2 regions of the Streptomyces sp. NPDC052020 genome follow, and region 2 is predicted to be linked to the other one. Evidence: riboswitches for the same ligand, from Rfam matches in the RefSeq annotation. Region 2 holds a riboswitch; the other holds the start of a gene.

Region 1 (3,399 bases), on a different contig from region 2:
GAAGGAGTCGAGGGTGGGCCGGATCGTCGCGGTCAGGCCGGTGCCGGCCACCGCGTCGAGGGTCTTCAGGCCGTCGCCGGTGTTGAGGACGACGGTCGTCTTCGCCGGGTCCAGGAGGCCGTTCTCGATCAGCTTGCGGGTGACGCCCACCGTCACGCCGCCGGCCGTCTCCGCGAAGATGCCCTCGGTCCGGGCGAGCAGCTTGATCGCGTCCACGACCTGCTCGTCCGTCACGTCCTCCACGGCACCGCCGGTGCGGCGCGCGATGTCGAGGACGTAGGGGCCGTCGGCCGGGTTGCCGATGGCGAGGGACTTGGCGATGGTGTTCGGCTTCTGCGGCCGGACCACGTCGTGCCCCGCCTTGAAGGCGGTGGACACCGGCGAGCAGCCCTCGGCCTGCGCGCCGAAGATCGTGTACGGCCGGTCCTCGACCAGGCCGAGCCTGATGAGCTCCTGAAGGCCCTTGTCGATCTTCGTGAGCTGGGAGCCGGAGGCGATCGGGACGACGATCTGGTCGGGCAGCCGCCAGCCGAGCTGCTCGCAGATCTCGTACGCCAGGGTCTTGGACCCTTCGGCGTAGTAGGGCCGCAGGTTGACGTTGACGAAGCCCCAGCCCTCGCCGGCCGGGTCGCCGATCAGCTCGGAGCAGAAGCGGTTCACGTCGTCGTAGTTGCCCTCGATGCCGACGAGCTCACCGCCGTAGACGGCGGCCATGACGACCTTGCCCTGCTCCAGGTCGTGCGGGATGAACACGCAGGAGCGGAAGCCGGCGCGGGCGGCGGCGGCGCCGACGGCGCCGGCCAGGTTGCCGGTGGAGGAGCAGGACAGGGTGGTGAAGCCGAAGGCGCGGGCGGCCTCCAGGGCCTGCGCGACGACGCGGTCCTTGAAGGAGTGGGTCGGGTTGCCGGAGTCGTCCTTGACGTACAGGCCGCCGGTGACGCCGAGTTCATGGGCGAGGTTGTCGGCCTTGACCAGCTTGGTCCAGCCGGGGTTGAGGTTCGGCTTGCCGGCGACGTCGGCCGGGACGGGCAGGAGGGGGGCGTAGCGCCAGATGTTCGCGGGACCGGCCTCGATGCGCCGGCGCAGTTCCTCGGTGTCGTAGCCCGAGAAGTCGTAGGCGATCTCCAGGGGGCCGAAACACTCCTCGCACGCGAAGACCGGGCCGAGGGGGACGCGGTGGCCGCACTCCCGGCAGGAAAGCGCCGCGGCAGGCCCGAGGTCGACGGAAGGGGTGGTGCTTGCGACAGTCTGCACAGCCATGTGAGGCGAGGCCCTTTCTCCTCATCTTCCTCGCGGCGCACCTCGCCACGAGACGGATTTGGCACCTTCCCTAGCCGGGAGCCTCGCTCCTGAACGAGAACCGACTGGAGGGTTGCCGGGGCTTCAACGGGCCGTGTCCCTCTGCCCCTCTGGATGAGCTGTATGCGGTTGTGTGAACGCGGGCGAGCAGGGGTGCGACCCCCGACATGCGATGGTCATCCGCGTTGTTCAAGACTGTAACCGACGGCCAGGACAGTTGAGATAGTCGTCCGAACCGCGAGATGGATCACACCGGACCACCGGAAAAGACGCACCGGACCGGATCACCGGGAAAACCGGGCCGGAACCGGGCCCCGCCGGACCGGACGGTCCGGACCGCCTAGCAGACGCGAAGGAGCCACCGACCGTGCTGGAAGAAGTCGAGCGCTGGCTGCGCGCACGCTCCTGGTCCCTGGCCGACCGGCCGCTGCACCAGGTCCTCGCCGCCAAGCGCGCCACGGGGCAGTCGGTCAGCGTCGTGCTCCCCGCGCTCGACGAGGAGGCGACCGTGGGCGACATCGTCGCGGCCATCCGCCGCGACCTGATCCTCCAGGCCCCCCTGGTCGACGAGCTCGTCGTGGTCGACTCGGGCTCCACCGACCGCACGGCCGAGGTGGCCGCCGCGGCGGGCGCGCGGGTGGTCCACCGCGACGAGATCCTCCCGCGCATCCCGGCCGTGCCCGGCAAGGGCGAGGTGCTGTGGCGCTCGCTGCTGGCCACGCGCGGCGACATCGTCTGCTTCGTCGACGCCGATCTGCGCGAGTTCTCCTCGGACTTCGTCACCGGCATCGTGGGCCCGCTGCTCACCGATCCGGACGTGCACCTGGTCAAGGCGATGTACGACCGTCCGCTCACGGTCTCCGGCGCGTCCGCCGACCGGACGGCCGCGGCCGGGCAGGGCGGCCGGGTCACCGAGCTGATGGCCCGCCCGCTGCTCAACATGCACTGGCCGCAACTGGCCGGGTTCGTCCAGCCGCTGGGCGGCGAGTACGCGGCCCGCCGCTCCCTGCTGGAGCAGCTCCCCTTCCCCGTCGGCTACGGCGTGGAGCTCGGCATGCTCGTCGACGCCCTGCACCTGGTGGGCCTGAACGCCCTCGCCCAGGTCGACGTGGGCGTGCGCAAGCACCGCCACCAGGACGGGCAGGCGCTGGGCCGGATGGCCGCCGCCATCTACCGCACCGCCCAGCTCCGGCTGGCCCGCGGCCATCTGATCCGGCCGTCCCTCACCCAGTTCGAACGCGGCGAGGACGGCTTCGAGCCGCGGACGTACTCCGTGGACACCGAGGAGAGGCCGCCGATGGTGGAGGTCGCGGAGTACGCGCGGCGGCGGGTGGCGTGAGCCGGTACGGCCCCCGGCCTCCCGCGCCGGCCGGTGCCGCCGCCCGGCCGGCGCCGGCGTGCGCCCCGCCGCCGGCGGACTCTCCCGTGGCGCCGCGCACGCCCGGCACACGAGTGACCGCGGTGAAAAGCCGCCGGGGCGCCGCGTGGGCACGTTTGAGCGATCGGGACCCGGGCTAGGTTGAGGCGTATGGCTTCAACGTTCGGTGCTGCTCAGGTCCTGGTGGCCTCCAACCGTGGGCCCGTCTCGTACCAGGTGGAGGAGGACGGCTCGCTCACCGCCAAACGGGGCGGCGGCGGGCTGGTCTCCGGGCTGTCGGCCATCGGGCCGGACGCGGGCGCCCTGTGGGTGTGCTCGGCGCTGTCCGACGGTGACCGGGAGGCGGTGCGGCGCGGGGCCGGCGAGGACGGCGTGCGGATGCTGGACGTCCCGGCCGACGTGCACGCCGACGCCTACAACGGCATCGCCAACTCGGTGCTGTGGTTCGTCCACCACATGCTGTACCAGACGCCGCTGGAGCCGGTCTTCGACGCGGAGTTCCGCCGGCAGTGGGCGGCGTACGAGCGCTTCAACCGGGCCTTCGCCGAGGCGCTGGCCGAGGAGGCCGCCGAGGGGGCGGTCGCGATCGTCCAGGACTACCACCTGACGCTGGTGCCGGGGATGCTCCGCGAGCTGCGGCCCGACCTGCGCATCGGGCACTTCTCGCACACCCCGTGGGCTCCGCCGGAGTACTTCCGGATGCTGCCGGACGACGTGGCCGG
Region 2 (3,399 bases):
CCTGCGCCTGGACCCCGGCACCGGCGCCTCGGGCGGCCTGGGCGCGGGTCTGGCCGCCCTCGGCGCCCGGCTGCTGCCCCGCTTCGACGTACTGCTGGACCACCTGGACCTGGACGCCCGTCTGGCCCGCGCCGACCTCGTGGTCACCGCCGAGGGCGCCCTCGACCGCCAGACGCCGCGCGGCAAGGTCCCCGCCGAGGTGGCCCGCCGCGCCAAGCGCCACGGCCGCCCGGTGCTCGCGCTGGCGGGCACGCTCGGCGAGGGCGCCCACGAGGTGCCGGGCATCGACGCCTGCCACGGCATCCTGCCCGCCCCGATGGCCCTGGCGGAGGCGCTGCTGCGGGCCGCCGAACTCCTCACGGACGCCACCGAGCGCGCCCTGCGCATGATTTTGCTGGGCGCCCGGCTGCCGGCTCAGGCGGCCGCGGCGGACGTGTCCGGCACGCACCGCCCGTCCTCGGTTCGGTAGTTCCACCGCGCGCCGTCGCGCACCAGTTCCCGCACCGCCGTCAGGAAGCGCTCCACGTGCTCGTCCGGCGTGCCCGCGCCGAAGCTGACCCGGATCGCGTTGAGGGACTTCTCGCCGGGCGCCGCCTCGGGGGCGCCGCACTCGCCCTGCGCCTGCGGGTCGCTGCCGAGCAGGGTGCGCACCAGCGGGTGGGCGCAGAACAGGCCGTCGCGCACGCCGATGCCGTACTCGGCCGACAGGGCGGCGGCGAAGTGGGAGCTGTTCCAGCCCTCGACGACGAAGGAGATCACCCCCACGCGCGGGGCGTCGTCGCCGAACAGCGACAGCACCCTGACCTCGGGCACCTCGGCCAGCCCCGCCCGCACCTTCCCGATCAGGTACCGCTCCCGGGCGACGAGATCGTCGAACCCGGCCTCGGTGAGGGCCTTGCAGGCGGAGGCGATGGCGTAGGCGCCGATCACGTTGGGCGACCCGGCCTCGTGGCGGGCGGCGCTGTCGTGCCACTCCACGTCCACTCCCCCGTCCGCGCGCCGGGTGACCCTGCGGCTGGCGCCGCCGCCCGCGAGGTACGGGTCGGCCTCGCGCAGCCAGTCGGCACGGCCGGCCAGCACACCGGAGCCGAAGGGGGCGTACAGCTTGTGCCCGGAGAAGGCGACCCAGTCGACGTCCAGGTCGCGGACGCTGACCGGGTGGTGCGGGGCGAGCTGGGCGGCGTCCAGCACGATCCGGGCGCCGTGGGCGTGCGCGGCGGCGGCCAGCTCGCGCACCGGCCACAGCTCGCCGGTGACGTTGGAGGCGCCGGTGACGCAGACGAGGGCGGGGCCGTAGGGGTCGCGGTCGGCGAGGGCGCGCTCCAGGGTCTCCACGGCCTGGCGCGGGGTGCGCGGGGCGTCGAGGTAGGTGACGTCCGCGTCCCGCCAGGGCAGCAGGGAGGCGTGGTGCTCGGTCTCGAAGACGAAGACCCGGCAGCCGGCGGGCAGGGCGGCGGCGAGCAGGTTGAGGGAGTCGGTGGTGGACCGGGTGAACACCACCTGGTCGGCCTCCCGGCAGTCGAGGAACTCCGCGACGGTCTTGCGGGCGTTCTCGAACAGGTCGGTCGACAGTTGCGACAGGTACCCGGCGCCGCGGTGCACGCTGCCGTAGTACGGCGCGTACGCCGCCACGTCGTCCCAGACCCGCTGGAGCGCCGGGGCGCTGGCGGCGTAGTCGAGCGCGGCGTAGGTGACCTCGCCACCGGTGACGAGGGGGACGGTGACATCCCGGCCCAGAACGGGCAGCGGGGAACAAACGGACTGGTCGGCGGCAGCGGTGGAGACGGACATGGGGGAACTCCCGTACAGGCAGGCACGCCTCACCACGCGAGCGCGTGCGGCTCCAGCGCGGGAGAAGGCGAGAGAACGGTGAAAAGGGGTGTGCGGAGGCGGGGCTCTGCGGCCCTAGGGCCTGTCGTCACACTCCCGTCGTCCGCCGAAGGGCGGGCCTCGCGGCGTCAGGTGCGTGCTCTCGCCGTGCCGGGCCCTGATCCTCGTACCGGACGTACGTGGGTCGGGGCCCGGTGCGGCGAGAGTGCGTGCGTGGCGCCGCGAGGCAGACGGGAGTGTGACGACAGGCCTAGCGCATTCGCTTGCTCACGGAAGGCTCCCTCGAACGACCAGGACCCCTGGCCCCGCGCTCGCTCACGAGCGCGTGAGGGGTCCGCGCTTGCCGCAGACCCTGCTGTCTGCGGCCTGGTCTTCACCCGGGGCACCCCGCCACGGACGGAGGGTTGCCGGACAGCCGGCCGGGGCCGAATGGCTGTCGCTCATGACCTGGACAGGAACGTACGGGAAAAGATCGACGTCCCGCAACCCGTGTCCGGATCGCGGGACGTCCGTCACGTCCGCGGTGGCGCGTCAGGCGTTGCTGACGGCCACCCAGCGCTCCAGGGTCCGCAGGGCGGCGCCCGAGTCGATCGACTCGGCCGCCCGCTCCATCCCGGCCCGGATCTGCTCCGTCAGGGGCGCCTCGCCGGGCGCCAGCGCCACCAGGGCCGCCGCCGCGTTGAGCAGCACCGCGTCCCGCACCGGCCCGGTCTCCCCATGCAGCAGGCGCCGCGCCACGTCGGCGTTGTAGGAGGCGTCGGCGCCGCGCAGCGCCTCCACCTCGACCAGCTCGATGCCGACGTCCCGCGGGTCGAAGCACTCCTCGGTGACCTCGCCGTCCCGCACGATCCACACCCGGGAGGTGGAGGTCGTGGTCAGCTCGTCCAGGCCGTCGTCGCCGCGGAAGACCAGCGAGGAGTTGCCGCGCTCGGCGAAGACGCCCGCGATGATCGGCGCCATCCGGGCGTCGGCCACGCCGATCGCCTGCGCCTTCACCCTGGCCGGGTTGGTCAGGGGCCCCAGGAAGTTGAAGACCGTCCGGATGCCGAGCTGGCCCCGGGCCGCCGCCACATGGCGCAGCGCCGGGTGGAACTTCACGGCGAAGCAGAAGGTGATCCCGGCCTCCTCCGCCACCTGGGCCACCCGCCGCGGCGTCAGCTCCAGGTTCACCCCGAGCTTCTCCAGTACGTCCGAGGCGCCCGAGGCCGAGGACGCGGCCCGGTTGCCGTGCTTGACGACCTTCGCGCCCGTCCCGGCGACCACGATCGCCGACATGGTGGAGATGTTGACCGTCTTCGCGCCGTCACCGCCGGTGCCGACGATGTCGACGGTCTCCCCCGGCACCTCGATCACCCTGGCGTGGTCGTACATCGTGCGGACCAGACCGGTGATCTCCTCGACCGTCTCGCCCTTGGACCGCAGCGCCACCGCGAAACCGGCGATCTGCGCGTCGGTCGCCTCACCGCGCATGATCACGTCCATCGCCCAGGCGGTCTCGTCCGCGGACAGGTCACGGCCCTCCAGCAGGCCGTTCAGCAGGACGGGCCAGGAACGGCCCGCCGCGGTGTC

What was found. Region 2 has a riboswitch for S-adenosylmethionine ahead of AB0L74_RS10740 (aminotransferase class V-fold PLP-dependent enzyme). Riboswitches for the same ligand answer to the same signal wherever they lie in the genome.
Region 1: linked by a shared signal. The riboswitch ahead of thrC (threonine synthase) and the one ahead of AB0L74_RS10740 (aminotransferase class V-fold PLP-dependent enzyme) in region 2 are both predicted to bind S-adenosylmethionine.

Annotation. Positions count from the first base shown of each region.
Region 1 is NZ_JBFAWY010000006.1:89,590-92,988, reverse strand. It holds gene thrC (threonine synthase) at 1-1,260, opposite strand, end outside; SAM riboswitch class I at 1,279-1,420, opposite strand; gene AB0L74_RS07865 (glucosyl-3-phosphoglycerate synthase) at 1,667-2,638, shown strand; gene AB0L74_RS07860 (trehalose-6-phosphate synthase) at 2,828-3,399, shown strand, end outside.
Region 2 is NZ_JBFAWY010000008.1:109,067-112,465, reverse strand. It holds gene AB0L74_RS10745 (glycerate kinase) at 1-469, shown strand, start outside; gene AB0L74_RS10740 (aminotransferase class V-fold PLP-dependent enzyme) at 415-1,791, opposite strand; SAM riboswitch class IV at 2,162-2,278, opposite strand; gene trpD (anthranilate phosphoribosyltransferase) at 2,362-3,399, opposite strand, start outside.